2 linked regions of the Prochlorococcus marinus subsp. marinus str. CCMP1375 genome follow. The protein of the gene in region 1 binds, or shares a complex with, the protein of each later gene. Links are inferred from orthologs where the notes say so. Each region holds a gene or a part of one and is shown in the gene's direction. Other genes may lie near its edges. The genes, in order: hisF and hisH.

What was found.
Region 2: the proteins of hisF (region 1) and hisH are in contact, whole or in part, in a crystal structure (PDB 6RU0), measured with the Thermotoga maritima proteins. The link is inferred for Prochlorococcus marinus subsp. marinus str. CCMP1375 from one-to-one orthologs. Residues at the interface, in WP_004080486.1 of Thermotoga maritima: Met1, Leu2, Ala3, Arg5, Ser40, Glu41, Asp45, Glu46, Ala70, Glu71, Ile73, Asp74, Ile75, Pro76, Phe77, Asp98, Lys99, Ser122, Gln123, Glu161, Thr195, Leu196, Asn247, Arg249, Glu251; in WP_004080484.1 of Thermotoga maritima: Asn15, Arg18, Arg22, Arg117, Leu118, Pro119, His120, Met121, Gly122, Trp123, Asn124, Asn134, Gly135, Tyr136, Tyr138, Val140, Tyr158, Glu180, Lys181, Ser182, Ser183, Lys184, Ile185.

The regions. Positions count from the first base shown.
Region 1 is NC_005042.1:397,525-412,414, forward strand. Bases 10,671-13,394 are described here. They hold hisF (imidazole glycerol phosphate synthase subunit HisF), read left to right. Parts: upstream 10,671-11,507; coding sequence 11,508-12,281; downstream 12,282-13,394. Other genes in these bases: chlG (chlorophyll synthase ChlG), read right to left, coding at 10,671-11,211; petP (cytochrome b6f subunit PetP), read right to left, coding at 11,223-11,447; ubiE (bifunctional demethylmenaquinone methyltransferase/2-methoxy-6-polyprenyl-1,4-benzoquinol methylase UbiE), read left to right, coding at 12,395-13,096; PRO_RS02195 (DUF721 domain-containing protein), read right to left, coding at 13,098-13,394. In the rest of the region: PRO_RS02120 (hypothetical protein), read right to left, coding at 25-249; PRO_RS02125 (DUF4278 domain-containing protein), read right to left, coding at 512-679; PRO_RS02130 (hypothetical protein), read left to right, coding at 967-1,224; PRO_RS02135 (NifU family protein), read right to left, coding at 1,242-1,487; PRO_RS02140 (malate:quinone oxidoreductase), read left to right, coding at 1,556-3,046; lepA (translation elongation factor 4), read left to right, coding at 3,118-4,926; PRO_RS02150 (hypothetical protein), read right to left, coding at 4,983-5,150; PRO_RS02155 (ABC transporter permease), read left to right, coding at 5,291-6,106; tRNA (guanosine(18)-2'-O)-methyltransferase TrmH, read right to left, coding at 6,147-6,836; PRO_RS02165 (16S rRNA (cytosine(967)-C(5))-methyltransferase), read left to right, coding at 7,086-8,402; PRO_RS02170 (transglycosylase domain-containing protein), read right to left, coding at 8,444-10,261; more of chlG, read right to left, coding at 10,261-10,670; more of PRO_RS02195, read right to left, coding at 13,395-13,625; PRO_RS02200 (biotin--[acetyl-CoA-carboxylase] ligase), read left to right, coding at 13,760-14,521; PRO_RS02205 (ABC transporter ATP-binding protein), read right to left, coding at 14,537-14,890.
Region 2 is NC_005042.1:1,071,109-1,086,216, forward strand. The notes cover bases 1-2,942. They hold hisH (imidazole glycerol phosphate synthase subunit HisH), read left to right. Parts: upstream 1-1,121; coding sequence 1,122-1,763; downstream 1,764-2,942. Other genes in these bases: PRO_RS05615 (GuaB3 family IMP dehydrogenase-related protein), read left to right, coding at 1-593; trxA (thioredoxin), read left to right, coding at 768-1,091; rsmD (16S rRNA (guanine(966)-N(2))-methyltransferase RsmD), read left to right, coding at 1,760-2,362; petG (cytochrome b6-f complex subunit V), read right to left, coding at 2,343-2,462; PRO_RS05640 (c-type cytochrome), read left to right, coding at 2,519-2,911. Also shown: more of PRO_RS05645, read left to right, coding at 2,943-3,648; PRO_RS05650 (serine hydrolase), read left to right, coding at 3,682-4,719; bchI (magnesium chelatase ATPase subunit I), read left to right, coding at 4,834-5,922; crossover junction endodeoxyribonuclease RuvC, read left to right, coding at 5,927-6,394; PRO_RS05665 (5-formyltetrahydrofolate cyclo-ligase), read left to right, coding at 6,433-6,999; PRO_RS05670 (SufE family protein), read left to right, coding at 7,050-7,493; PRO_RS05675 (homoserine dehydrogenase), read left to right, coding at 7,534-8,853; PRO_RS05680 (hypothetical protein), read left to right, coding at 8,998-9,174; PRO_RS05685 (ABC transporter substrate-binding protein), read left to right, coding at 9,222-10,823; PRO_RS05690 (ABC transporter permease), read left to right, coding at 10,816-11,835; PRO_RS05695 (alpha/beta hydrolase), read right to left, coding at 11,832-13,457; PRO_RS05700 (MFS transporter), read left to right, coding at 13,448-14,710; PRO_RS05705 (DUF2834 domain-containing protein), read right to left, coding at 14,716-15,075. UniProt on the Escherichia coli protein: IGPS catalyzes the conversion of PRFAR and glutamine to IGP, AICAR and glutamate. The HisH subunit catalyzes the hydrolysis of glutamine to glutamate and ammonia as part of the synthesis of IGP and AICAR.

The DNA.
Region 1 (14,890 bases):
GATATAAATCTAAAGTAAATAAGCTTATTTAATATGTTGGGGACATTTTAAAAGTGCAATAGCAACTGCAGAGAAATTTAATGCATCAGAATCTTTTATCACATTCCTTACTTCTTTGACTCCATATTTTTCACTTGCATCGCTGTAAGCTAAGAGTAGAGACTTGTATGTATCGCTTCCTTCAGAACGGTATGCACAGAACTGATCTCCAACAGTATTTAGAAGTACCATTAAAGTTAGTTCAACCATTGAATTGATTTCTTGCTAATTTGCAGATCATAAGACTTTTTTAACTAAAATTTTGGAAAGTAGTATTTAATTATAAATTTTCGAATTGTAATCTTGCCGTACTGTCGTTCCTACTTCAAATTATTATCTTGCATTTAAGCTAGCACTTAATCCAGCCAGATATGCTTTTTACGTTAATTGTTTAGGAAGACATTGATCAAAAAAAGCCTCCTTAAAAGAGGCTTTTTTTAGTTTTTCAGATTTATCAGATTTAATTTTCCAGCTATATCTGATAAGGGATACCACGATATGTTAGTTGAGCATGATCAGTTGAAGCTTTTTTCTTTCTGTTTGAATAGACATTGCGTCTATAAGTTAATTCAACGTACTGCTTTTTAGCAGCTTCTTTGTGTTGAACGTAGTTTGATCCTCTATAAACAAGGTTTGTCATTTGCAGTGTCCTCTAATTTGTAAGGTCCCCGTTCCGTGGCCTTATTGGGTCTGCGCCCTGAAGTATCAGGGTGAACGTTTTTGTAGCAATCGCTACAAAATACATTTTGCAATCTTCGCTCTTTGAGAGGAGTTCAGATTGATACAAATCGAATTAAACTATAGATTTTGTTAATGTTTTCAGATCATTGCTTTAGGGTATAAGTAATTATTACCTCTGACGCTCATTTTTTTCTAGTAGAAAATTGAGGTGGAGATTTTCTTTATTCTTTGAGAAATTAATTGAAGATGAAAGCTTGTTTGTTTTTCCTTGGATCAGCAATTAGATGGATGGGAAGTGCTCCTAGTCGATTCCTGTATTTTCATTTATATCTTTTATGTGTTTACTTCTTCACATATTTTGCCAAGTTAGGTTCACTAGAAGTTTATAGACTGATCTTCACTCTTGGAATATTAAGTCCTTTTTTGTTTGCAATATATAGGGGACTCCCTTTGGATTGCCTGAATTTTGAGTCAGCACTTAAAAAGGAATTCCCTGAAGCTTAAACTTATGATTTGATTATTTAAAGCACTTGAATAACTTCGCTAACTTCGGGGATCATTTCACATAGTTTTCTTTCTATGCCCATTTTTAGAGTCATAGTGCTACTGGGGCAGCTCCCGCAAGCCCCTTGCAATCTAACTTTTACGATAGGACCATCAATTTCTACAATCTCTACGTTCCCACCATCAGCCATTAGAAATGGTCTTAATTCGTCTAATACTTTTTCAACATTCGCATGTGTAAGAGCCATTGTTTGATTTTCCATAAGGATGTTTATTGTGTTTAATTAGGTCTAGCCTACTCATCTCTTGAACTAATAGGAAAAAAGGATTCGTGGTCTTATCTGATTCTCTAGCCTCTGATACTCGTTTTGACGCAGTATTAATAGGTGCTGGAATTATGAGCTCGACATTGGCTGTATTGCTTCATGAGTTAGACCCTGAAATGCGAATTTTGATTGTTGAAAGATTAGAAGCCCCAGCATTAGAAAGCAGCTCGGCTTTGAACAATGCTGGTACCGGACACGCTGCTAATTGTGAGTTTAACTATACGCCTTGTCACCCAGATGGAAGTATAAATATTCAGAAGGCATTAGTTATTAATAGTGCTTTTGAAAGAAGTTTGGAGTTTTGGGCTTCAATGACGGAACTGGGGAAATTGTCGCCAAAAACTTTTTTGAATTTGGTGCCACATATAAGCTTTGTGAACTGTGAAGAAGATGTTCTGTTTTTGCAGCAACGCTATAAAAAGCTCAGTGCTATTAATGCTTTTAGAGATATGGAGTGGAGTGCAGATAAAGAGGAATTGAGCGAATGGATCCCGTTAATAATGAATAATAGGAACCCTGATCAAAAAGTAGCAGCAACACGGGTTAAACGCGGAACAGATATAAACTTCGGAGCTCTTACATTGGCTTATCTGGAGACATTGCAAGAGTCTGGAGCTGTAGAACTAAAATTGTCTACCGAAGTTGTAGATATTTCTAGGCTTCAAGAAGAAACTTGGGAAATTTCTCTAGCCAACACTGCAGGAACCTATTGTGTTCAAGCACCATTTCTTTTTCTTGGAGCTGGTGGGGGAGCATTGTCCTTATTACAGAATTCAGGAATAGAAGAAGGAAAAAAATATGGTGGGTTCCCAGTAAGTGGTCAATGGTTGGTGTGCAACGATTCAAAACTCGTAAAAATGCATCATGCAAAGGTTTACGGTAAAAGTGCAATAGGTGCTCCTCCAATGTCAGTTCCTCACTTGGACACTCGTTGGATCGGGACAGAAAGGTTTTTATTGTTTGGACCATTTGCAGGGTTTAATACTAAATTTTTAAAAAATGGATCAAATTGGGATTTTTTACGATCAATTCAATTCTCAAACTTTGCTCCAATGATACAAACAGGTTTACGGAACTTTGATTTGATTAAATATCTGATTGGCCAACTTAAGCTTGATCACGATGACAGAATTGCTGTGTTGAAAGACTTTTTCCCAGAGGCTAGATCGTCTAATTGGACATTATCTCTAGCTGGTCAGCGAGTTCAGATTATCAAGAAGACCTCTAAGGGGGGTGTCCTTAAGTTAGGAACAGAAGTTGTGACTTCATCAGATGGTTCCCTAGCAGCATTGTTAGGGGCCTCGCCAGGAGCGAGTACTGCCATATCAATTATGTTGGAGGTATTACAACGCTGTTGGGGTAAGAAAATGTCAACAGATATTTGGCAGAAGAGATTAAGAGATTTACTGCCAAGCTTTGGCCAAGATATTAATCATGACAAATCTTTGCTTGATAAACTTAGAAATCGAAGTGATTCTCTGCTTGGATTGAGATAAGAGTTTTATGCAACTTTTCTTCTTGGCTAGGGTGCATATCATCCGAAACTCATCCCGTGAATTGAACGCAAATGACTGATATACCTGTTGCTCGATTGAGAAATTTTTGCATAATTGCCCACATTGATCATGGGAAGTCAACGTTGGCCGATCGACTCTTGCAAGAAACAGGAACAGTTTCTTCTAGAGATATGCAAGAGCAGTTTCTTGACAACATGGATCTAGAAAGGGAAAGAGGCATAACTATTAAGCTCCAAGCAGCGAGAATGAATTATTGCGCTAGTGATGGAGAGCAATATGTACTCAACTTAATTGATACGCCTGGTCATGTTGACTTTTCATATGAAGTGAGCAGGTCTTTGCAAGCATGTGAAGGCGCTTTACTAGTAGTTGATGCAAGTCAAGGAGTTGAGGCGCAAACCTTGGCTAATGTTTATTTAGCGTTAGAAAATGATCTTGAAATAATTCCTGTATTAAACAAAGTTGATTTACCCGGTGCAGACTCTGAACGAATTAAGCAAGAAATTGAGTCGATAATTGGCTTAGATACCTCTACTGCAATTGAATGCTCTGCAAAAACCGGAATAGGCATCCCTGAAATCTTGCAGTCTGTAGTAGATCGCATCCCACCACCTAAAGATTTGCTGAATGATCCTACAAAAGCTTTGATTTTTGATTCTTATTACGACTCTTACAGAGGAGTAATAGTCTATTTCCGTGTAATGACCGGTAGCATTTCCCGAAGAGACAAGATCCTTTTAATGGCTAGTAGAAAGAGTTATGAACTAGATGAAATAGGTATTATGTCACCTGATCAGAGAAAAGTTGAAGATCTTCATGCAGGAGAAGTCGGTTATTTATCAGCATCAATTAAAGCTGTCGCAGATGCTCGTGTTGGGGATACTATTACATTAGTTGATGACTCAGCAAGTGAGCCCTTGCCTGGATATACAGAAGCAAAGCCAATGGTATTTTGTGGATTGTTCCCAACAGATGCTGATCAATATCCAGATTTGAGAGAGGCTTTAGACAAATTGCAACTGTCAGATGCTGCTTTGAAGTATGAGCCAGAAACAAGCAGTGCAATGGGGTTTGGATTTCGGTGTGGATTTCTTGGATTGCTTCATATGGAGATAGTGCAAGAAAGATTAGAACGCGAATATGACCTTGATTTAATAGTTACTGCTCCATCAGTTATTTATCAAGTTAATATGATTGGTGGAGAGACTTTGTTGATTGACAATCCTGCGACATTACCTGATCCACAAAAGCGTGAATCAATTGAAGAACCTTATGTTCGAATTGAAATTTATGCACCTAATGAATATAACGGTACCTTAATGGGGCTATGTCAAGATCGTCGAGGTGATTTCGTTGATATGAAATTTATAACTACTGATCGAGTAACTCTTATATATGAGATTCCATTAGCAGAGGTTGTTACTGATTTCTTTGATCATATGAAGAGTAGAACTAAGGGCTATGCTTCTATGGAATATCATCTGATTGGATATCGTGAAAATGATTTGGTTCGCTTAGATGTATTAATAAATGCTGAAAGAGCAGACCCTTTAACAACTATTGTTCACCGGGAAAAAGCTTATGGGGTTGGGAGGGGATTGGTTGAAAAGTTGAAAGAACTTATTCCTAAGCAACAATTTAAGATACCTTTGCAAGCCTCGATAGGGAGTAGAATTATTGCAAGTGAAAGCATTAGTGCCTTGCGTAAAGATGTTTTAGCAAAATGTTATGGGGGGGATATTTCACGCAAGAAAAAATTACTTAAGAAGCAGGCTAAAGGTAAGAAAAGAATGAAATCAATGGGTAAAGTGGATGTCCCTCAGGAGGCTTTCATGGCAGTACTTAAATTAAATCAATAGGAAATTGATATTTATAGTAAAAATTCAATCAGAAACAACTTTTTTTACTTCTAGAGCTAATTTCTCATTGAACTTAGTAAGATGGTTGGTGAAGATTGAATGAATTTGCTTTGATCGGATTCTTGATTCCTTGAAATATTTGTCCAAATCAGACCAGCAATTATTACTATTGCAATTGTTATAGTTAACTCCCCAACAGTCAGACCTTGATCTTGCGAGTTCATGTTGATTCTATTTATTTACATATATTTAAGCGCTTGTGCATAAATTTTCTACCTTTTATTATGAATTTTATAGCTGAGTTTTTCTTTTGAAATATCTTTCTGCTTTTGGACTTCTAGAGACGAGGAAACTCTCTAGTAAAATGGCTCGCTGGGGAATTGTCTTACTAGGGCTTTACTTGATTGCTGCTTTTTTAACCCCTGTATTGGTTGGTTTAGGGTTTTTGCCTGATGGACAAATGGGCCTAGATAGCCCCATGTATTCCTCTCCATCTTGGGGACATTGGTGTGGAACTGATCGACTAGGCAGAGATGTTTGTGTGCGGACTTTGCAAGGAACGAATGTGGCACTCCAAGTTGTTCTTTTAGCAGTTGGTTTTGCTGTTCTTATTGGTGTGCCTATAGGTATTCTTAGCGCTTATATGGGTGGTTTTGTCGACAGAATAATGGTTTTGATAATGGAAACACTTTATACAGTTCCTGTTTTGTTGCTTTCAGTTGTTATTGCGTTCCTTTTGGGGAGGGGGATTCTGAATGCAGCAATTGCGTTATGCGTTGTATATATACCTCAATATTTTCGTGTTGTTAGGAATCAGACTATGCAAGTTAAAACGGAACTTTATATTGAAGCGGCAAGATCAATGGGAGCTGGCCCTCTTTGGATAATGAGAAGGTATCTTTTTAAAAATGTAATTACTTCTGTGCCTGTTCTTCTAACACTAAATGCTGCTGATGCAGTTTTAGTGTTAGGAGGACTTGGCTTTCTAGGACTTGGCTTGCCTGAAACTATTCCGGAATGGGGGAGTGATTTAAATATGGCTTTAGATGCTGTTCCAATAGGCATTTGGTGGACAGCACTATTCCCTGGAATTGCTATGTTTGGCTTAGTTCTTTCACTTTCTTTACTGGGAGAAGCTCTTGAAGATTTCATCAGTGGAAATGAACTTGTTAAAGAATAATTGTCTTACTGAAATTCAATTCTTTTAGTCTGAGCTCTAGTTAATACCGTAGTTTTATTGTTCTTGGAAGATTCTCTAGAATCTCTCCTTTTGAACCTAGCTTTGGATATTCACGCCCTTGATCCTTACACCAATTTGCTACTTCAGGGTAAGACCATTCGAACAAGGTTTTGTTATATAGGTCCGTGTTAAGCCCCTCTCCAGAGTTGGGTGATATCCCGACTTTTTCGCGCTGTCTTAATGCTTCAAAAAGGAGTGTTGCTGAAGCTACTGAGACATTTAAAGACTGCACCATCCCTCTCATAGGTATAAAAATAGATTCATCGACAAGACTTGTAGCCAACTGACTGAGCCCCCATTTTTCTGCCCCCAATACAAACGCTGTCGGGCCTTTGTAATCAAAAAGACGATAGTCTTTAGCCTGTTCATTGAGATTGGTACCATATATCTTAAACCCCTCTCCTTTAAGCGATTTTATTGCGACTTCAATATTTGGGTGTTTTACAAGTTTGACCCATTTTTGGCTGCCCTGAGCCGTACTGTTAAAAGTTGGTATTTTGCTTTGCTTGAAAACTGCATGTGCTTGTAATATCCCAATAGCATCACAAGTTCGAAGAATAGCGGAAAGGTTATGAGGCTTCTCTACTTCTTCAGCAAGGACGGTTAAATTGGACATCCTCCGATTAAGAACAGACTTGATGCGGTCAAATCGACGTGGCAAGAGAGGCATAGAAATAAAAAATAATTTAAGAAGATGTAGGTGTTGTGAATCACAAAATTCTTTTAATAGCCTATAACTACTTTTGCAATCTATGTGGAATTGTTGATTAGCTTTAAAAGCGAAGATGTTTTTGTTTCGAAGGATTTATATTTTATCAGCTTTTTAATTACTTGAGATGAGACTTTGTTGATAGCTGCTTTAAAATTAAGTTGTTAAATTGAATTTTCTTAAAGGAGTAAAAGAATTATTTCAGAACTGTTGTTAAAAAAAGGATTACTTTCCAGGCTTGCAGCCTGGGAAATTCTTCAGACTGTTGGTAGAGGAGCTTATTCTGATATCGCAATAGATCATTCATTCCGGAAATATAGTTTGAGTATTGCTGATAGAGCACTGGCGACTGAATTGGCGTGTGGTGCTATTCGTCAACGTCTTGTTTTGGATTGTTGGATTGATTGTTTAGCAAAGGTGTCAGCAGAGAAACAACCACCATTGCTAAGGTGGCTGCTTCATGTCGGCCTTTATCAGATATTTTATATGGATCGAATCCCCGTCTCGGCAGCAGTTAATACAACTGTGGAGTTGGCAAAAAAAAAGAATTTAAAGTCTCTTGCTCCTGTAGTTAATGCAATTTTAAGAGAAGCAATTAGAGCTCGTGATCTTGGTAAAGAATTACCTGGGTTAATTGAGCCGCAAGATCGTCTTTCGCTAAAACATTCAATACCAACTTGGTTGGCATACGAATTGATTGAGTGGAAAGGAGAAAAAGGGGCTGAGATTATTGCAAAGGCTTTTAATCAGGCTCCTGCAATTGATTTGAGAGTCAATTCTAAGCGTTCGAGTGTTAAGAGTTTAAGGCAGAAATTTCAAGATTCTGGGATAGAAAGCAAGCTTATAGAGACCTGTCCTTATGGATTAACTGTCACATCCGGTGCCGGAGACTTGCGTCAGTGGCCTGGTTATGAGCAAGGGGAATGGTCAGTTCAAGACAGGTCTGCACAGTGGGTAGTCCCTCTCTTAGAGCCAAGATCAGGAGAGGTGGTTCTGGATGCTTGCTCAGCTCCAGGAGGGAAAACAACTCATTTAGCAGAATTGATGAATGATATTGGTGAAATTTGGGCTGTCGATCGATCTCCAAAACGTCTGCAGAAAGTTTCTTTAAATGCAGCTCGTCTTGGACATCATTGCATAAAGTTCTTATCTGCTGATGCTACGAATCTGATAGAACTAAAGCCTTCTTGGAAGGGATATTTTAATAAGATCTTATTGGATGTTCCTTGTTCAGGGTTGGGGACATTAGCGAGGAATCCTGATGCTCGATGGAGGATGTCACCTTCTCAAATAGAAGGATTAATACAACTTCAATTCAATCTTTTGGAAGGAATCCTTCCATTACTTAAACCAGGAGGAAGGATCGTCTACTCAACTTGTACTATTCATCCGGATGAAAATTTTAGACAAATTGAGAAATTTGTTTCTATGCATCAGCCGCTAAACCTTGAGAGGCAAAAACAAATATGGCCTGGGGATGCTCAAGGCGGAGATGGTTTTTATGCAGCAATTATTGATTCGGGTTAGCCTTTAAAATAACTATGTCATTGGAGACCAGTTTTGGTGACTTAGGGGGAAGATGGCCTTTCAGGAAAATCTGACAATAATAAGTCTTTATCTATTCCTTTCATGAATTTCTTCCAAGCGAGTGCTGCATCCCCACTACTACCTTTTATTTCTTCGTTGTCATCTTTGCCAAACCAAATGCCAGTTGTGAGTTGTGGAACTGAGCCAATAAACCAAAGGTCTCGAGCCCCTTCAGAAGTTCCAGTTTTTCCTGCAACTTCTCGACCTTCCATCGAGGCAGCAAACCCTGAGCCTTCCGAAACAACTTTTTTTAACATCCAGTTCATTGTGTCAGCTACGTCGACATCTAATGCTCTAGTCCCCTTATTGTTATTAGCTCTCTGACTCCATATAACTTTATTGTCAGGTCCTCTTATCTCTTTAATAGGGGATGGCTTATGATAAACACCTCTGTTTGTAATGCCCGCATAAGCTGCAGTCATGTTAAGCACTGTCTCTTCATATGCCCCTATTGCTAAAGGGTAATAATGACCAAGTTTTCTTTCATTTCCTACACCTAGTCTATTAGCAATAGATATTACTTTCTTAAACCCTACTTTTGATAGTAGATCGACAGCTATAGTGTTCAAAGAATTTGAGAATGAATTGACTAGCGATATCTCCCCAAAGTACTTATTACCAAAGTTCTTTGGACAATACCCATACCAGCATCTTGGGGTGTCAAAAAGAATGTCTTCTGGCTTGTAGCCCTCGCTGATAGCAGCTGAATATGGGAATACTTTAAAAGTGGAGCCAGGGGACCTAAGTGCTTGAGTCGCTCTATTAAATTGATTCTTGTTATAATTTTTTCCTCCTATAAGAACTCTAATTAGTCCAGTGCTTGGTTCAATAGAGACGATTGCACCTTCCGCGTTATCTGGGCTTTGAGTTTTAGTTATTTCTCGAGCTTTTGATTGCCAATCAAGAATAATACTAGTGTAAATCTTAAGACCACCAATCTCCATTTGCTCTTTTGACAACAGATGAGGGAGCTTTTGCTCTACGTAGCTTGTGAAAAAAGGAGCTTTACTCTTTATAAATTTTGGAGCAGCAGGTTTTAGATTTAGTGGACTACTTAAAGCTGTTAATAATTCTGAATCCGAGATGAAATTTTCAAGCCTCATTTTTTTAAGGACAATATCTCTACGCTTTAGGGCTAAATTGGTGTTCACTAGAGGTGAATATAATGAGGGTGCAGGAGCTAATCCTGCTATTAGAGCGGCTTCTTCAAGGGTTAACTCGCTAGGGTCTTTTTGAAAGTACACCCACGCTGCATCTGAGATTCCATATGCACTAGACCCTAAGTAGACATTATTTAAATATTGCTCGATTATTTCTTCTTTAGTTAAATTTCTTTCTAGCTTGAATGCCAGAGCAATTTCTTTAAGTTTTCGAGTTATAGTTCTATCTTGATTGAGGAAGATTATTCTTGCCAATTGCTGTGTAATTGTGCTGCCTCCTTCAACTAATGACTTCTCATTGATATTTGCCATTAATGCTCTACTAATACTCCAAAAATCAACACCTTCATGTTTGTAGAAACGCCTATCTTCTGCTGAAATAAATGCGTCTTTGACAATTTGTGGCATTGCTCCTGAGGTCATTTTCTCACGAGTAACTGGCCCTCTCTTCTGAATTATTTCTCCTTTTGATGAAAAGAACTCAATAGTTCTAGGACGACTAAAGACATTTACTTTATTTGAAGGTGGTAGAAAAGAATCAATGGATTTACTTATGAACCCTTCAGATATTGCTGTGAGTGAACCTATGGCTAGTGTGCCTGTTGTTATGAACAGCCAATTTCGAAATTCAACATTCACTAAATATTAATTAGTGAGCTATGTCCAATAGCTAAGGCTGTGACTAACATCCCCAAGATTAAGAAAGGTTGTGCACTTGCTTGATATTTGACATCAAATTCCAAAGGATCTCTAAGCAACCAAATATCTTGAAAAGTAATCTGTGGAATGATTAATAGAATAAGAATAACTGAAGCAAGGTGTTGACCAATTAAGATCAATACACCAACCATTGCTAGTTGAAAGATATCGATCATCCCAGCACTAATGAAGCTGGCGTTCCTAATTCCAAAAACTACAGGAAGTGATTGCAGCCCTAATTTTTTGTCCCCTTCAACACTTTTAAAATCATTAATTACCGCAATCCCCAACCCTGCCAAGCTGTAGGCCAACGTTAACAGTGCTGTTGTCCAAGTTAGTTGACCAAAAAGTGCCTGGCCAGCCCACCAAGGTAGAGCTATATAACTGGCGCCAAGTGCATAATTGCCAAGCCATCCGTTTTGCTTAAGTTTTAATGGCGGAGCTGAATATATATAACTAACAAGGGATCCTCCAAGGGCTAGATATAAGACTGATGGTGATGAGTGTCCTGCCCATCTATCAAGCCCATAAGCAAAAGATAGTCCTAACAAAAGAAGCACCCAAATTTGTATTCTTACTTGTGTTAGGGATATTGCTCCAGAAGGGATAGGTCTACTTGGCTCATTAATCGCGTCTATTTCCCTGTCATAGTAGTCATTTATAGTTTGTGTGTAACCTGTAAGAAGAGGACCACTCATGACCATGCACGCCAGAGAGGCAAGGAAATTGCTTAAGTTCCAGTGATAATTGCCGCTTGCAGCTGCACCACAAATGACTCCCCATAGTAAAGGTATCCACGTAATAGGTTTCATGAGCTGCAGACGCAGCTTCCAAATATTTGTTGTTTCTGATCCTCCTTTTATGCCAAGGAGCTGACGAGTATCACTCACTTTGTTAATCCTCAGCTAGGTCCAATTTCATTCTCAAAAAACCAATTTTTTGTTCCATCAGCAAGCTTAACTACAAGACCCACTCCTCCTCCATCAGTCATTTTGTAGTCAGTGACAGTAGCTCTAGGATCAGAGTAGATCTTTTTAATCAAATTACTTGATATTCTATCTTGAACTTTATCAAGATCAATCTTGATCCTTGAACCTATTCTCGTAAGATTTGCTGATTGGGGCATGACCGACAAGACTTAAGTAGTTGGGCAACCCTAACAGTCGCTGTACTATAAATTGGAATTATGGTTGCTCTTCGTTTAATTCCTTGTCTTGATGTTGCAAATGGACGGGTTGTAAAAGGTGTTAATTTCGTTGGCCTTAGAGATGCTGGAGACCCTGTAGAACTGGCCTGTAGGTATAGCAGAGAGGGGGCTGATGAATTGGTTTTCTTAGATATAGCTGCAAGTCATGAAGCGAGAGCAACGTTGGTAGAGATTGTCCGTCGCACTGCTGAATCTGTAACTATTCCATTTACAGTTGGGGGTGGAATTAGCTCAATAGAAGGTATAACTGAACTTTTACGTGCAGGTGCTGACAAAATTAGCTTGAATTCATCTGCAGTTAAGGATCCTGGCTTGGTGTCTAGAGGGGCATGCCAGTTTGGATCTCAGTGCATAGTTGTTGCAATAGATGCTAAACGTCGTTTGGAAGAATCATCTGGATGGGATGTATTTGTAAATGGGGGGAGAAAAAATACAGGCTTAGATGCATTGTCTTGGGCGAGAAAAGTTGTGGAATTAGGCGCTGGGGAAATACTTCTAACTTCAATGGATGGAGATGGAACTCAAAAAGGGTATGACTTGGAATTAACAAAAACAATTTCTCAGTCAGTACAAGTACCAGTTATCGCTTCTGGAGGTGCAGGCTGTCTTGAAGATGTTTTTGAAGCCTTTGAATATGGGAATGCATCTGCTGCTTTATTGGCATCTTTATTACATGATCAAGATTTAACAATAGAGGAAATCAAGAATTATTTATTAAAAAAGAATTTAATAATAAGACCTACTAATTATTGAGAAAGCTCAATTGAAAATTTTTTCTCATTTACTTCTACAGTAAGTCTTACTTAATATGCTTAATTTCAATTAAAGTAAATAATTATTCGTATAGGCTTACTTTTTTTATATAAGTGAAACCTCAAGATCCCATAGCAATTAAAGAATTATTTGACTCGGTTTCTAAAAACTATGATTTTCTCAATGATTTATTTAGCCTTGGGTTTCATAGGATATGGAAAAGACAATTGTTGACATGGCTTAAGCCTGCTTCAGGAGAAAAATGGATTGATCTTTGTTGTGGAACTGGAGATCTAAGTTTACCTTTGGCTCGACTAGTACGTCCTTTTGGAAGTGTTATAGGAGTTGACTTCTCTAGAGCGCAAATAAATTGCGCGCATAAAAGGAGCCTAAAGGAACCATGGTTACCTATTTCTTGGTTGAATGAAGATGTTCTTAAGGCAGGACTTCCTTCTTCTACTTTTGATGGTGTAGTAATGGCATATGGTTTGCGCAATCTTTCAAGTCCAGAAGCTGGCTTAAAAGAAATACACCGTCTTTTGAAGCCTGGTGCAAGAGCTGGGGTTTTGGATTTCAATCACACAATTGAGGGCTCGAAAAACTCTTTTTTTCAGAAATTTTATTTACGTAATTTTGTTGTTCCAATCGCTTCAAAAATGGGGCTAAAGGAAGAATATGCTTATTTGGAAGAGAGCTTAAAGAAGTTCCCTGTGGGACTTATTCAAGAACAAATAGCTATTAATGTAGGGTTTCAAGAAGCTAACTACAAAACTCTTGCTGGAGGTCAGATGGGAGCTCTTTTATTAAGAGCATAATTCAAACTCTTCTCTTAGGAGTGAGATCTTGCCTTCTACAAAGAAGACATTTCCCCCATAAAGATATTTCTCCAGAAGGTGCAGGAACATTGCATATTGGGCAACAATTTTTCCCGTGTATATCTGATCTACTTGGATGTTCTTCCCAAATAGCATTTTCAGTTTCTTTTTGAATACTTTTTTGAGGATAGTGTTGTTTGATTCTTATATCTTTGATTTCATGTCCTTCTGCTTTAAGTGCTGCTAGAAGTTGGATACGATTGAACATTAGCGCTTGTATCCATTGAGGGTGATTTGCTCCAATTGTTAAAATGCCTCCATGGAAAGTTAAAGGAATACAATTTGATGCAATCTTAGGACCTGCTATCTTTGGCCAGTCTTGCCAAAGTGAAGCAATGCTTTGATTTTTATTCCATTCAACTTTTAATTGGTCTAGGCATTTAGATAAAGAAGATGGATTTGAAGTATTACCAGAGTTTGAACCTTCCCCAACATTGATTTTTGAGTTGGCGTAATTATCGAAATTCATTGCTTAATATTAAGCCGATTTTACTAAAAAACTTGGTTTGCTGGATTAATTCCTTAGTGAGTTTATAGATTAAAATCAAAAGGGATATGCTTAAGTTATAGAAGTTGTAAGAGCTAAAACATAATTGCTGTTTTATGCAGAATTCTTTGCCATGGACTGGAGCTGCCCCAATCACCTGTCTTATAAAAAGATCGGAGGTGTTAAAAAAATCTTGGGTCTTAAGATGGAAGCCCGTTTGCGGGAGTACAGATATTGAACTCTCTAGGTGGTTAAAGCAAAAACCATTGTCAGTAAATAATCCAAGAGCATTTTTAACTGGTAGACAATCACATGGCAGGGGACAGAGAGGACGTATTTGGGATTCGCCGTTAGGTGGAGTTTGGCTTAGTGCAGCAATGACTTGTGATGTATCAGTTAAATCTGCTGGATTGTTTGGACTCGCAGTGGCTGTAGCATTGTCAAATAGGCTTGAGAGAAGCTTGATACCAGTTCAAATCAAATGGCCTAACGATTTATTAGTTAATGGCAAGAAAATAGCGGGATTATTGCCTCGTGTTTTTAGTAGAGGGCAAGAAGCGAATTTTTTATCTTTGGGAATTGGTTTAAATGTTTGCAACCATGTTCCAAAAGGAGGAATTTCGCTTTTGAAATGTTCAGGAAAGAAGAATATTTCCACATTAAAATGGTCTTTAGAAGTTCTTTTGGCTATTGAGCAAGCGAAGATGCTTTTGCTTGATCCAAAGCATCTATGTAAAGAGGGAGAGAAATTTCTATGGGCAAAACAAATAAAGAAATCTCAATCAAATGAGATTTGGGATGTTGAAGGATTAGATCTCGATGGGAAACTTAGAGTAAGCAGAGGTTTTATAAAAGAGAATTGGAACCGTTGGGAATAAAAAACTTTTTGAGTTTTAAGAAAGTTGAATGATTTTTCCATCTTTAAATAGAGCCTTCTTTTTTGCTCTCAAAGCCACTTCATCTTCGTGTGTGACTAGCACTAGAGTTATCCCTTGACTATGCAAATCATCAAATAAATTCAGTACATCCTCAGTAGTATTAGAATCAAGTGCTCCTGTGGGTTCGTCTGCAAGTAGAAGCGAAGGTTTATTTATGATTGCTCTGGCAATAGCAACTCGTTGTTGTTGACCTCCGGAAAGCTGATTTGGCCGATTATTCATTCTTTCCGTTAAACCGACTCTCTCAAGTGCTATTTCTGCCAATTCTTTTCTTTCAGCAGGAGGTATGCATGCGTAAAGCATTGGCAG
Region 2 (15,108 bases), 660 kb from region 1 along the record:
TTGTAGGAAATTGTGTCACTTATGAAGTAGCACTTAATCTTATGAGAGCTGGGGTTTCAGGAATTCTTGTTGGCATAGGGCCTGGAGCTGCTTGTACTTCAAGAGGAGTTCTTGGCGTTGGAGTTCCCCAAGCCACAGCCATATCAGACTGTTCAGCAGCAAGAGATGATTATAAAAAAGAAACTGGTAACCATGTTCCTGTAATTGCTGATGGCGGGATAATTACTGGAGGAGATGTCTGTAAATGCATCGCATGTGGAGCAGATGGGGTAATGATCGGCTCACCTATAGCCAGAGCTTCTGAGGCTCCTGGGAATGGATACCATTGGGGCATGGCAACTCCTAGTCCTGTTCTTCCTAGAGGAACAAGAATAAAAGTTGGCTCGACAGGCAACTTGATGCAAATACTTCGAGGCCCAGCCAAAACAGATGACGGGACTCATAACCTGCTCGGCGCGTTAAAAACCTCAATGGGTACTCTTGGGGCTCAGACAATAAAAGAAATGCAGGAAGTTGAAATAGTTATTGCACCATCACTTCTATCAGAAGGGAAGGTATATCAAAAAGCACAACAGCTTGGAATGGGCAAGTAAAGTCTTGGGTTCTAAGTACAAACCCACTGAGGCCAAATTATTTTTCTTCTCTTAAAAATTTAGATTGCTGCAGAAATATGCGAACTTTGAAGTTAAAACAACTACAACTCATGGCAAGAATGATTTTTTTCGCCAAAATAAATAAGAGCTGTTTTACTTTCTCAGATTTAGTTTATGTCTAGCGCTGCTGCTGTTACTGATTCTTCTTTTGAGCAGGAAGTGCTCCAGAGTGACTTGCCTGTACTCGTTGACTTCTGGGCTCCTTGGTGTGGCCCCTGCAGAATGGTTTCTCCAATAGTTGATGAAATCTCCAAAGATTTTGAGGGGAAAATAAAAGTTTGCAAACTAAATACTGATGAGAATCCCAATGTTGCAAGTCAATATGGCATTCGAAGCATCCCTACATTAATGATCTTTAAAGGAGGTCAGAAAGTAGATACCGTAGTAGGTGCCGTTCCCAAAGCAACCCTCTCAGGCACTATTTCGAAACATCTCTGATTGCCATTAGCTCCTAGCTTAAATCCTTAAGTGATACTAAATATTGGTCTAATTGATTACGGAATGGGTAATCTCCATTCCGTAGAACAATCTTTCAAACGGCTAAATCAATCGCTAAAAATCATAAGTGGGCCGAATGATCTATCTAATTGCGATGCTTTAATCCTTCCTGGGGTTGGTTCATTTGATCCTGCAATGAAAAATCTCCAACAAACAAATCTTATCCCAGAGTTAAAAAAATGGGTTCTTAATAATAAGCCACTATTAGGAATATGCTTAGGTCTTCAATTGTTATTTGAATCTAGTGATGAGGGAAAATCTAAAGGACTAGGCTTACTAAAAGGAACAATAAAACATTTGCCTAAAAGTGAAAAACAATTAATACCGCACATGGGATGGGCAGAACTTAATCAAGATAAAGAATGTCCGTTATTTAAAAGTAACAGCTCACCGCAATGGATGTATTTTGTTCATTCATATTCAGCAATACCATCAGATAAGAATGATATAGCTTCATCAGTAAATTTTGGAGATGAGAAAATTACAGCGGTGGTTTGGAAAAAAAAGTTAGCAGCATGTCAATTTCATCCCGAGAAATCAGGGCGGTCTGGAGAGCTATTATTATCAAATTGGCTTGCATGGCTAAAAAAAGAAACTAAAGATTTATATTGAAAAGTCAGCTTCGTTTAATAGGTGGCAGAAAACTTAAAAGTCCCATTGGTGATTTAGTTAGGCCTACTACAGCTCGAGTTAGGGAAGCCCTAATGAATATCCTTAAAGAAGATATTGAGAACTCCAACTGGCTAGATCTTTATAGTGGTAGTGGTGCAATTGGGTGTGAAGCAATTCAACGAGGAGCAAATACTGTTGTTGCAATAGAACAAAATAAAAAAATATATCAACTATGTGAAAATAATCTTTCAGTTGTTTCCAAAGCCAATAAAAAAGAAGTATCTGTTCAAGTGATAAATTCCGACGTTAATAAATTTCTCAAAAGTGGTTTTAAAAACTACATTCAAAAATCACCTAAGAAATTACATTCAAAAGATTTTTATTTTGATTATATTTATATAGATCCCCCTTACAAAAAAGATCCTTATTATTATATTTTAGAAAATCTTCTTTTAGGTAATTGGGTTGTCAGTAAATGCCTAGCAATCTGTGAGTTTTCTTTAGAAAAGGGCATAGATGTCCCGCCCAGATGGATTACTAAAGATCAGAAAAGCTATGGGAGCACTGGATTACTTTTTCTCACTCCCAATCTGGGATAGCACTCCCACGCCTATATTGGTTCCAAGCAGCCACGAATAATCCCAAAAGTGTTATTGGGACTAAACCTAAGACAATTCCACAGAGTAGTGGTTCAATCATTTGCTAGCAAAAAATGAGAGTATTAAGGACAATTGTTTCATGTTAACGATCTTTTCGTGAAAAGCACTTCATCAATTGGTGCAGAAGAAAAAGAAACCTTGCTTCACGGGCTTAGGAATCTTTTGATAATCAGTGCGATTGCATGCCTATTGATAGTGTTTTTCATTTTAAATAATAAACCTCCAGATCCTTATGTAGAAAAGAGCTTAAATCTAAATGGAGCAATAGAGGATGGTAATCAATTGTTTCGAATGAATTGTGTTGGATGTCATGGGATATCTGCTCAAGGACTTGTAGGACCAGAGCTGAACAAAGTTACTGAAGAACTAAATGACAAGCAAATAATCAATCAGGTCATTAATGGTCTTACCCCTCCTATGCCTAGTTTTGAAATGGATCCACAATCAATGGCAGATCTACTTGCTTATCTTCACTCGTTAAACAATTGACTTTTAATTTAATTACTCGGCCTCTAAAAATAATACTTGTAGAGCCCTTAGGAGAAATTAATCTTGGCAGCATAGCTAGACTTTGTGAAAACTTTGGAGTTGATGAGCTTCGATTGGTATCACCACGGTGCGATCCAATGAATATTGAGACTCAAAAGATGGCAGTTCATGGCAAAAGGTTCCTTAAAAATGCCTGCATTTATTCAAATCTCTTAGATGCAGTAAATGACTGTGTTCGTGTTGTTGCTACATGTGGTCGAATAGATCATGGGGATATTCCTCTACACACCTCTAAAAATGCATTGCAATGGCTTTTAGAAACAAATCCCAAAGATCCTATTGCAATAATTTTTGGAAGAGAAGACAGAGGCCTTAGCAATTCAGAGCTTCAAATAGCACAAAAAATAATTACTCTTAAAACTTCTGAAAAATATCCTTCATTAAATCTCTCACATGCAGTTGCAATCGTTCTACATGAATTCAAATATTATAATGAGACTAGTAATCATAAAAAGAACTTTATAACTTATAAAACTGCTTCAGCGAAAGAATTAAATGACTGTCTTGATGATGTCAAAAAACTTTTACTGGAAATAGGTTTTTTATATGATCACACTGCAAACGCAAGAATGTCTAAAATTAAAGGATTGCTTCAAAGAGCAGAAGCTCGTTCAAAAGATGTATCTTTAATAAGAGGAATACTAAGACAAATAAGATGGTTTTCAAAGAAAAAATAATCATAATCAACATAAATGAATTGAATGATTAAAATGAGAACTAATCAAAAGCACAGAAAAGTTTACCGTTCTAATGACATAATTAGACAAATAATTAATCTTGCCCTAATTGGAATAGGTTTTGGTGTATTACTAGGATCATTATTGAAAATTATACCTAATAATAAAATTTCAACCAAAACGTTTGCTAAACAAAATAACGAGAAGGAGATAACATTAGATTCAGAATTTTCCCACGAGATTCATACAAGAATAAGTACTCTTGAAAGTAAATGGAAGGAGATAGATACAAAGAATAATGCGTTAAAAGCTAGTGGATATGTTCTTTTAGAAGATGGAAGGTACGCTGAGTTGAATTCGAATCAAATCGCTCCTGCTGCAAGCACAATTAAGATTCCTATTTTACTAATTTGCCTTAAAATGGTTGGGTCTGGTGAACTTAAGTGGAATGAAAAAGTGACTTTAACAAAAGATGATGTAGCAGAGGGTTCTGGATGGATAAGATATCAGCCATTGGGGAAAGAGTTCTTTATTCACGAGATAGCAACTGAAATGATAAGAGTTAGCGATAACACAGCAACTAATCTTTTAATACGAAAGATAGGGGGTATAAACACCATTAATCAAAGATTTAATATGATTGGTTTAAAAGCAACCAAAATAAACAGCTTATTACCAGATCTGCAAGGCACTAATACTACAACAACAAAAGAACTAGTAAAGATACTTGAATTAGCTCTTAAAAAGAATTTCTTAAGTATTGAAGCCAGAGATCTTTTTAGAGATGTTTTGAGCACCTCTGTTTCAAATAAATTAATACCAGATGGGGTCCTCGAAGGACTAGGCAAAGAGAACGGCAATAGTGATTACAAGCTTCTTATTGAAGGTCTACGAGTATTTAACAAAACAGGTGATATAGGCACTGCATATGGAGATGCAGCATTAATACAAATGCCTAACAATACAAATGTTTTTGCAAGTTTCATTGTCCAAGGTCCTTTTAATGATCAACGTTCTCCGGAACTCATAAGAAAATTAACTGCATCAATGATTAGGGTAATAAAAGATTGAACAGCTTTGAAACGCCTATTTCTCAACATTGCTATATCAACCTTTTTAATAAAAAAATAAGCTCTTGGTATCCCCCTTATGAAACAATCCACATAGAAGACAAGCAATTACAAAGTGAGTTCACCTAGGAAGCGCAGAGTATTCCCCTTTGCAGCAGTAATTGGTCAATCAGAGATGAAGCTTGCTCTTCTTCTCAATGTAATTGACCCTCGCATTGGAGGAGTAATGATTATGGGAGACAGAGGTACTGGCAAATCAACAACAATTAGAGCATTAGCAGACCTTCTCCCCGCAATCAAAGTTGTCGAAGGAGATCCTTATAACAGCTCACCAGATGACCCTGACCTTCAAAGCTCAGATGTTCGTGAACAAATAGATCAAGGTACCACTCCTAGTACAGAAAACAAGCAAGTACCCATGGTGGACCTCCCATTAGGAGCAACTGAAGATCGTTTATGTGGAACAATTGATATAGAGAAAGCATTAAGTGAAGGTGTCAGAGCTTTTGAACCAGGTCTTCTAGCTAAAGCAAACCGAGGTCTTCTTTATGTAGATGAAGTAAACCTCTTAGACGATCATCTTGTTGATGTTCTTCTAGACTCGGCTGCTTCTGGTTGGAATACTGTTGAAAGAGAGGGCATTTCAATAAGACACCCTGCAAGATTTGTTCTAATAGGTTCAGGTAATCCTGAAGAGGGTGAATTAAGACCTCAACTTCTTGATCGTTTTGGAATGAGTGTTGAAGTTCGTACCGTTCGCGAGCCAGAACTAAGAGTAAAAGTAGTTGATCAAAGAACTTCCTTTGATAATGATCCTGAGAATTTCGTTTCTTCAATACAGTCATCTCAAGATGAGCTTCAAGCAAAAGTTGTGGCAGCACAAGAACTACTGCAAAGCGTCAATATTGATGATGACCTACGCCTTAAAATCTCAGCAATTTGCGGCGAGCTTGACGTTGATGGCTTGAGAGGAGATATTGTCACAAACAGGTCGGCAAGGGCTTTAGCGGCTTTCGAGGCCCGCTCAGAGGTGACTGAGGAGGATATCGCAAGAGTAATATCATGTTCTCTAAGACATAGGCTGCGAAAAGATCCATTAGAACAAATTGATTCAGGTGATCGAGTAATAAAAGCGTTTTGCAAAATATTTGAAAGAAGTGATCAAGCTAATCTTGCAGACTTTGAATTAGCAGCCATTGAGTAACAATTTGGTAATTCTTGGCATTGATCCTGGCCTAGCAAGAGTTGGGTATGGCCTGATAGAAGTAAATAATCAACGCCAAGTAAAAATGCTTGATTGTGGAATCATAAAAACAAATAAAAATCAATATGAAGGAGAAAGAATGGTTGAAATAGCAAAAGATCTCCGAGTTTTAATCCGTAAATGGAAACCAGGTCTTGCTGCTGTAGAAAAATTTTTCTTTTACAAATCAAGTACTACCATTAGTGTTGTGCAAGCTAGAGGAGTGCTAATAATGACGCTTGCTCGCTTCAAAGTACCTATTGTTGAGTTTCCACCAATGCAAATAAAGTTAGCCGTAGCAGGTTCAGGTCATGCAAAAAAAGACGAGGTACTTGAAGCTGTAATGAGAGAATTACGACTCAAAGTTCCTCCTCGTCCAGACGATGCAGCAGATGCACTGGCAATAGCACTTACAGGATTATTTCAACAATAGGATCTGATTTTCCTAAAAACATTAAAGTAATTTATTAAATGGAAAAATCTAATGACAAAAATGCATTAAGAATAAAGTTTAAAAATATAAGGAAAGCAACCATTTACAAACAGCAAAAACTGATATTTGAGCAAGCAAAGAAATTAATTAAAAGCTTTACTGAAAATCAAGTTAAAGAATCTTTAATTGGCATTTACTGGCCATTAGAAGATGAAGTTGACCTTAGATCTTTAAGAAGATTAAAAGGAATATCAATAGCTTTACCTGCATGCATGAAAAAAGGCGAGATAACTTATCACCGATGGACAGAGAATCCTTTAAGTAAAGATGAATATGGTATCCCTGCTCCATTAAGCCAACCGCCTCTAAGCCCAAGCAAACTTAAACTGTTATTGGTTCCTGCATTAGCTGTAGATAATAATGGAATACGACTAGGATATGGTGAAGGCTGTTTTGATCGTCTTAGGCTCAAAGCTATTTGGCAGAAAATACCTGCCTTCGTTGTATTACCAAAAGCTTGTATAGCCCAATCTTTGTTACCAAAGGATGAATGGGATATTCCCTTTAATGGATGGATCAATGAGAAAGAATCTTTCCATATATAAATCTAGCAAAGCTGGATATTATGTTATTAAAAAATCCAGGTCCAGACTTTATGGGTGAACAAACTAATGAGCCTCAATGTAAAGACTTCGGTAGTCATGCGCTAAACGAAATTGTTGCGAAATTAAAATCAAGTTCTGAGCCTCGTAAACGTTATGAATACTTGCTTTTCTTAGCCAAAAAGCTACCTGTCTTATCAATAAATTCCCTTAACAATTCCATGCAAGTAAAAGGTTGTATTTCAAAGGTATATGTCATTGGTGAACTTAAGGGTGGGAAATTATTCTGGCAAGGGTATTCAGATGCATTAATAACAAAAGGTATGCTCTCACTTCTAATTAAAGGCCTTAACAATTTAACGCCTAAAGAAGTTCTGAAAATAGATCCATCTTTTATAACTGAAACAGGCCTAAGTAGCAGTCTTACCCCTTCTAGGGTTAATGGGTTTATGAACATATTTCTCAAAATGAAAGCTCAAGCTGGAACATTTTTATAGATAGCTTTCATTAACAAAACAAAATACATACAATAAATTCATGAATAATAAAATTGGAATAGGCCTACTTGGTCTTGGAACAGTAGGTACAGGAGTAGCAAACATTGTTAAATCTCCAGACGGAAGGCATCCTTTAGTTTCCAAAATTGAGCTAACTCGTATAGCTGTTAGAGACATTGAAAGGTCTAGAGATATCGAATTAGATCAATCAATACTTACAGATGACCCATTCGAAGTAGTAAAAGACCCAAATGTCCAGATTGTTGTTGAAGCCATAGGCGGTATTGAACCCGCTAAAAGTCTTATTCTTCTTGCTATATCATTAGGGAAATCAGTTGTTACAGCAAACAAAGCTGTTATTGCTAGACACGGAAAGGAAATTTCAGAGGCAGCAAATAATGCTGGTGTTTATGTACTTATAGAAGCAGCTGTAGGTGGAGGCATTCCCATAATTGAACCTTTAAAGCAATCTCTTGGAGGAAATCGCATTAGAAAAATAACTGGAATTATTAATGGAACAACTAACTATATTCTTAGTCAAATGGCTAAAGAAGATGCCAACTATCAAGATGTTTTAAAAGAAGCTCAAAATCTTGGATATGCTGAGGCCAACCCAACTGCCGATGTTGATGGTCATGATGCTGCAGATAAAATCTCAATCCTCAGTGGTCTTGCCTTTGGTGGATCTATCGATAGAGAAGGAATATCTACCAAAGGAATAAGCACTCTTGAAAGCATTGAAATAAACTATGCACGTCAACTTGGTTATGAAATTAAACTACTTGCAATAGCAGAAAATCTATCTATCAATGCTACTACAGCAATTAAATCTATCCCTTTAGGTCTGCGTGTTGAGCCTACTTTTGTTCCTAAAGAACATCCTCTATCGGTTGTAAATGGTGTAAACAATGCCATTCTCATAGAAGGAGATCCAATAGGAGAAGTAATGTTTTATGGGCCAGGAGCTGGGGCCGGAGCGACTGCATCAGCAGTAGTAGCTGACATACTGAACATAGGAGGAATAATGTTAATGCAAAAAGAAGATAAGACACTCGATCCTCTTTTATCTTCTAATAGCTGGCGAGATTGCTTTCTAGCTAATGCTCGCGAAATTGAACACAAAAATTATGTCCGATTAATTACAGTTGATACTCCAGGAGTTATAGGCAAAATTGGAAATGTTTTTGGAAAGAATAATGTTTCGATTCAATCAATAGTTCAATTTGATTCAAGCCATGCAGGAGCAGAAATTATTGTAATCACTCATAAAGTCAGTAAAGGACAAATAGAAGACTCCTTGTCCGAGATAGAACACTTAGAGGAGGTCATTCAAATAGCTGCTCATTTGAGTTGTCTTTGAACAAAGTTAAACATGGCAAAAAATCGAAAAAATTGTTAACTATATAAAAGTTGAGATTTTCTCAACCAATCACTCACTGGTCCACATTTGTTCGGACAAAATTAATCAAAGAACATAAGGATGCAGTCTTACAAAGCTGATTCAATGCCCACAGAAAACCTTAATCAAGGTGACTGCGTTCAGCTGTTAGACGAAGAAAACCTTTTTCAAATAATAGGTATTGATACTGAGCATGAGAAATGTTGGGTAAGACAGTGGCCATTATTACCTAAAGGTTCTCCTGTATTCGAAATATCAATCCAACAAATTGCATCCCCATGAAAGAAATTTAAGAATATTGTTAGTTAAAAGTGAAAGAGAATGATTTCATGAAATTTCTAAGCAAACCCAAATTTAAAAAAAATTTAACTCTAACAATTAATTTCGTAGCTATTTTATTAGTTGTCAGCCAAGTATCATGCAAATCGGATAGGAATTCTAAAAATATAGTTCTTGCTAGTAATGGGAAGATAGAGTCTCTAGATCCAGCACAGGCAAACAAACTAATTGCCATTCAATTAATAAGTAACTTAGGTGATACCCTCTACAGAATTAATTCTAAAGGGTCTCTAATACCTAGGCTGGCAATGGATATGCCTAGAGTTAGTAATGATGGGTTAACTATTTCTATACCTCTTAGAGAAGATGTTCTTTTTCATGATGGAACGATTTTTGATGCAAAGGCAATGGCTTTTAGTATTAGGCGTTTTATAAAAATAGGAACCCTTAATTATATAATAGATAATCGGATTAAGTCTATAGAGACACCTGAGAAATTTCTTCTTAAAATTAACCTTTCAAGACCTTCAAGTTCAATTAAAGGATTACTCACATCTATCAATCTTACACCAATATCTCCAAGCTCATACTCTCAACATCAGAACAAGTTTTTAAACAATAATTTCATAGGAACTGGTCCATACAAATTAAATAGCTATTCTCCCGAAAGGCTAAGTCTTGTTCCTTTTGAAGACTATTGGGGGGAACCCCCTAGTAATTCGGGCATAAGTTATATAAATTTCAATACCTCAACAGCTCTTTTTAGTTCCATAAAAACAGGTCAAGTCGATATACTTTTATCGCATTCATTAGAAGATGGTCATAGACTCGCACTACATAAATTATCCAAGAAAGGTTTGCTTCTTGAAGAAGAAGGGCCTCCGATGCAAATTGGTTATATTGTTTTTCGTTCAAACTCAAAACTTTTAGAAAGAAAAGAGATTAGACAAGCCCTTTTATATACGATTGATAGAAGTTTGATCTCTAGACAAGTAAGCTATGGGTTAAGAGAACCTTTGAAATCTTTAATTCCCCCTATATTAAATAAAGAAGGCAATTCTATATGGCCAAGTTATAATATTGGATTAGCATCAAAATTGTTTAGAAACTCTGGCTTATGTGATAACAATAAACTTGTTCTTCCACTAACTTTTAGATCTAATGTTCCTGCAGATAAACTCTTAGCGCTTACTTGGCAAGAACAAATCAAAAGAGATCTATCAAACTGCTTGGAATTATCATTAAATGGTGTTGAATCAACAACTGTATACAAACAACTAGCTGAAGCAGTTTTTGATGCTGTAATACTTGATTGGACAGGAGGATATCCTGATCCATATGCATATTTATCACCTTTACTTGATTGCAAAAAAATAAATAGAGATTTATGTGAAGAAGGAGAAGCAGTATTTGGAGGAACTTTCTGGGCTAATAGTGAATTACAAAAATCCCTAGAAAAAAGTGAGACTTTATTTGGAGACAATAGGCTTAATGAGTTAAAAAAAGTTGAAAACCTTGCAAAAGATGGTGCTGCTCTTTTACCAGTTTGGATTGTTAAACCAAGAGCATGGAGCAAAACAAACTTAAGTCAACCTAAATTTGATGGAAGTGGGAAATTGCTTTTAGGTGAAATAATTAAAACAAATGAATAGAGCCAGATCACTTCTTAAATACTCGTTAACTAGGCTGGCTTTAGCTCCTGTTATGTTATGGCTTATTTCTAGCTTAGTTTTCTTATTACTAAGAGTTGCACCTGGCGACCCAGTAGATGCAATATTAGGCAATCGTGCAGATTATGCAGCACGAGAAGCAATGAGAGCAAAATTAGGTTTAGATATCCCTCTAATAAATCAATATTTTAAATATCTAAATGGTCTTATCCATGGAGATTTAGGACAATCTTTAAACAACCAAGAATCTGTAAGGGAAACAATTGCAAATACCTTGCCTGCGAGTATTGAATTAGGAATTATTGCATTATTAATAGCATCAATTATTGGCCTTATAGTTGGATTTACAGGAATCGCTAAGCCTGAAGGTAAAACAGATCTTGCAGGACGCTTATTTGGGATTGGCACTTATGCCTTACCTCCATTCTGGGCAGCAATGCTCATCCAAATGCTTTTTGCTGTCGTTCTTGGATGGCTTCCTGTTGGAGGGCGATTCCCGCCAAGCCTTTCACCTCCTCAAGGGAGTGGCTTTTTAATTTTAGACAGTATTAGAAAGGGCGACTTGGATGCTCTTGGAGGAGCAATTAGGCATCTTGTACTTCCTGCCAGCACACTAGGGATTTTACTAAGTGGGATCTTCAGTAGATCTTTAAGAATTAATCTAGAGAAAGTACTTAGTACAAATTATATTCAAGCTGCTAGTAGTCGGGGCATAAAAAAATCTCAAATTATTTTTTCTCATGCTTTGCCTAATGCATTGCTACCGGTTCTTACAATAGCTGGTCTTACGATATCCTCCTTAATTGGTGGTGCACTTCTAATAGAAGTTACATTTTCATGGCCAGGGATAGCATTAGGACTAAAAGAGGCTATAAGTCAGCGAGACTACAATATGGTTCAAGGTATTGTTGTCATTATTTCAACTATAGTTGTTATGGTTAGTCTAACTATAGACTTATTAATTGCCTTTATAGATCCTAGAGTTAAATATTAGTTGGCTATAATTTTTTTAATAGAAATACGATCTATAATATGAAATTTTAAATTTGTTGATAAATTATTTGTTTTCACAGTTAAAGGTTTTTCTTTTTCAAGGTTATCAAGGAATCTAATAATTTCTGTTGCTAATATACTTCTAACAGAGGAAGGATGTGAGCCAACCAAAGCATCACTAATCTGATATATGTCACTATTAATGGTTTGATCTTCTTGCTCATCTACTTCAATAGGGGAAAAATGACTTGCTCCTTCAACAATTAATGCTCTACTAAACTTATTTGGCTTAGTAGAAAGAAGAAGGCCCAATTGTTCTGAAATAGCAGGAGTTATCAGATCAAAAGTACCTCCTGTTAGAAAGACAGGTACATTTGTTTCTGCGCTTAAAGATTCAGGCCATAGCAATTTACCAAAACTATTTATACCTACAATTGCGGACAAATAAGATATTCCTTTAGTTTTCTCTAAAGGAATATCTACTATTTGGCATTGAAGGAGCCTAGAAAGATTTGTTATTGATAAATCATATAAAGCTTGATTACAACGACCTTCCAAACCTTTCTGAGGTAAAGCTCCAGAGGCAAAAAATGCGGTCAACGCCCCTAAAGAATGACCCATCAGAACAAGTCGCTTCCCTTTTAAATCAATAGTTCCTTCTTTCTTGGCTTTCAAAACAGCTTGTAAATCAGCTAAGCGGTAAAGAAAGACTTCTGCACCTCCAGGGAAGGGGTCCGTTCCTTCCACAAGTGAATGCATCGCTTTTGTATTGCTGCCAGGGTGATCAAGAATAACCACTTCCCATCCCTGATGACTCAAGCTTCTTGCAAGCCATCGGAAATGATCTTGGTCTCCTCCTAGCCCAGGCATAAACGCAATCCAATTCTCCCTAGAAATTTTTCTTTTTAAAGGCTTCCAAACCTGCACTTTCAACTGTTCAGATCGATGCGATGCATTTATGGCTACGAATTCATTTAATGACTCCTTCAATCCTCTATCAGTATTTTGAAGAGGAGTTAAAAGGCTTACCTTTGGAGATAGATCTCTCAAGTCGGTTAAAAGTTTTTGTTGAAGTTTTAACTCATTACGCCAGTTGTCTAAGACCTTAAACCATCCATCTAAATCAAGATGAATTACTTCTGCCGGTAAAGCTTTTAATAGATCTAATAAAGAAACAGTTTCTTGCTCTTCCAAAAGGATCTCAAGTGTATTAAAAACTTTTATTCCAGTTTTATCTTGATCAAGAACAACCAAATCACTAATTTGATCTAGTAACTTTCGCCCTACCCAACTTCTCAAAAGCTGTCTAGCCATACTTTTATCTTTTACAAGAGGTGTTTCAAGAAATTCTGATAAAGCTTCTCTACTTTTAAAGCCAAGCATATTAAGCCAAAAAGAAAGCTCTGACTTGTTGGTTGGATCTATTAATTTGTCAGAGTTTTTTTTATTGAGATCACTATTCCAAAGATTTAATTCATCTATTGGGATAGGTATAGTCATATCATCAAAATGAAAATCAACTCTTTCTGCAGCATGAAGCCAATTACCTGTGCAATTTCCTGCTGTCAGAATTGCAAGCAAACAACTAGCTATTATTCTTCTTGCTGAGAGAATTGAATACAACGACAAATATCAAGAAGTGGTGGAACCAGTTTCCCGCAAAATTGCGCAGAATCACAATATGTCGATTTCTAGCATCAATAGGTGCTGGTGGAGTGTTGTATTTAACACCATTAGTTTTCAATAGTCTTTCTTTCAGTGGCACTCAAATAGGGCTAGGTTTTTGCGCTGCTGCTATTGCCGGAACAATTTCTAGGCTATTTACAGGTATATGGCTCGACAAAGGAATTAGTTTCTCAACCCCTCTAAGAGTTGCAGCCTTATTTGCTGTGACTGCTGACCTAGTTCTTTTTGGAGCATATACAACCACAAGATATTTGTTAGGAGAAGTGTTTTTAGGATGCGCTGCTGGTTTTTACTGGCCATCAGTAGAACTAGCTGTGCCTATATGTTGCGAAAATATCAGCTCAAGTAAAGGTTTTGCTTTGGCTCGAAGCGCCGATGCACTAGGAGTAAGTATAGGAGCATTAATAGGTTCATTATCATCAACTATTGGCCATATACGCTTTGTATATGTAATAGAAATATTGTGTATGTGTTTACTTATAGCCCTTATAAGTAATAAGAAATTCTATAACTTTGCTAAAAACAATAGTATGGTTAAAAACAAGGCGACCAAAATATCACTTGTACCAAGAATTGACAAGATCTATTCATTGATAAAAACACTATATCCTATAATTATAATTAGCATTCTTGGCACAGGTGTGCTTTGTTTAATGCAAATTGGATTACAACTTGATCTAGCAAAAGGTGGTATATACAGACCTGCGATAGAAGATAGTTCTATAAGTTGGATTGTAGCCTATAAGCTCATCTTACTTTTAGTGATTCAATGGCCTATTGGTAGATGGTTATCAGAAAGAAATGTAAAGCTTGGCTTAAAACTATGTCTAATTAACTTCTCAATTGGTTCATTAATACTATGTATATCAAGCTTTTATATTAATGGTTTGTTTCTATTTTCTACAGGTTTGATAGCTATTTCTATAGGTATTGCAATGTTCCTGCCTACTGCAACTGAAACAATAGTCCAAGTATCTCCACTAGAGCAACGCGGAATCTCTATGGCTATTTACTCTCAATGTTTTGGCATTAGCTTCCTAATTTTTCCAATAATTGCAGGCAAAATAATCGATAATCAAGGAACAGGAATGCTGCTTTGGTTATTAATAAGTATTTGCTCACTTTTAGTATATCCATTAACAAATAGAATAAATCCGATTAATAAAGTTAAAGTTAAAATTAATAATTAAATAATTTAATTTATTTCTTCATTTTTTAATTGTATTATTCTACGTTCACGAAGGAAAAGGAATAGCGGTGCTGAAAAAGCTATTGCAATAGTAAATGTCCCTACGACAACTACCCAAAAATGACGAATACCCAACCTTCGAGACTCGACGAACATCCAGACAAATACAGCTGTTGCTAATATAAATAGATCGAAAGACAGAGATCGAGAGGCCGGATTGCTATTAGCCAAAGCTATAAAATTAAGCAGATCAAAACCAGGCCCATAATCTTTAATGAATTGGATATTTGCAAGAGTTGGCATGACAGCCCCAAAAACGGAGAGAAGCAAATACACAACAGATATCAAATTAATGTTGGGTTTCATTGTTTTTAAATAGCATTAATTAATAGTAGATGA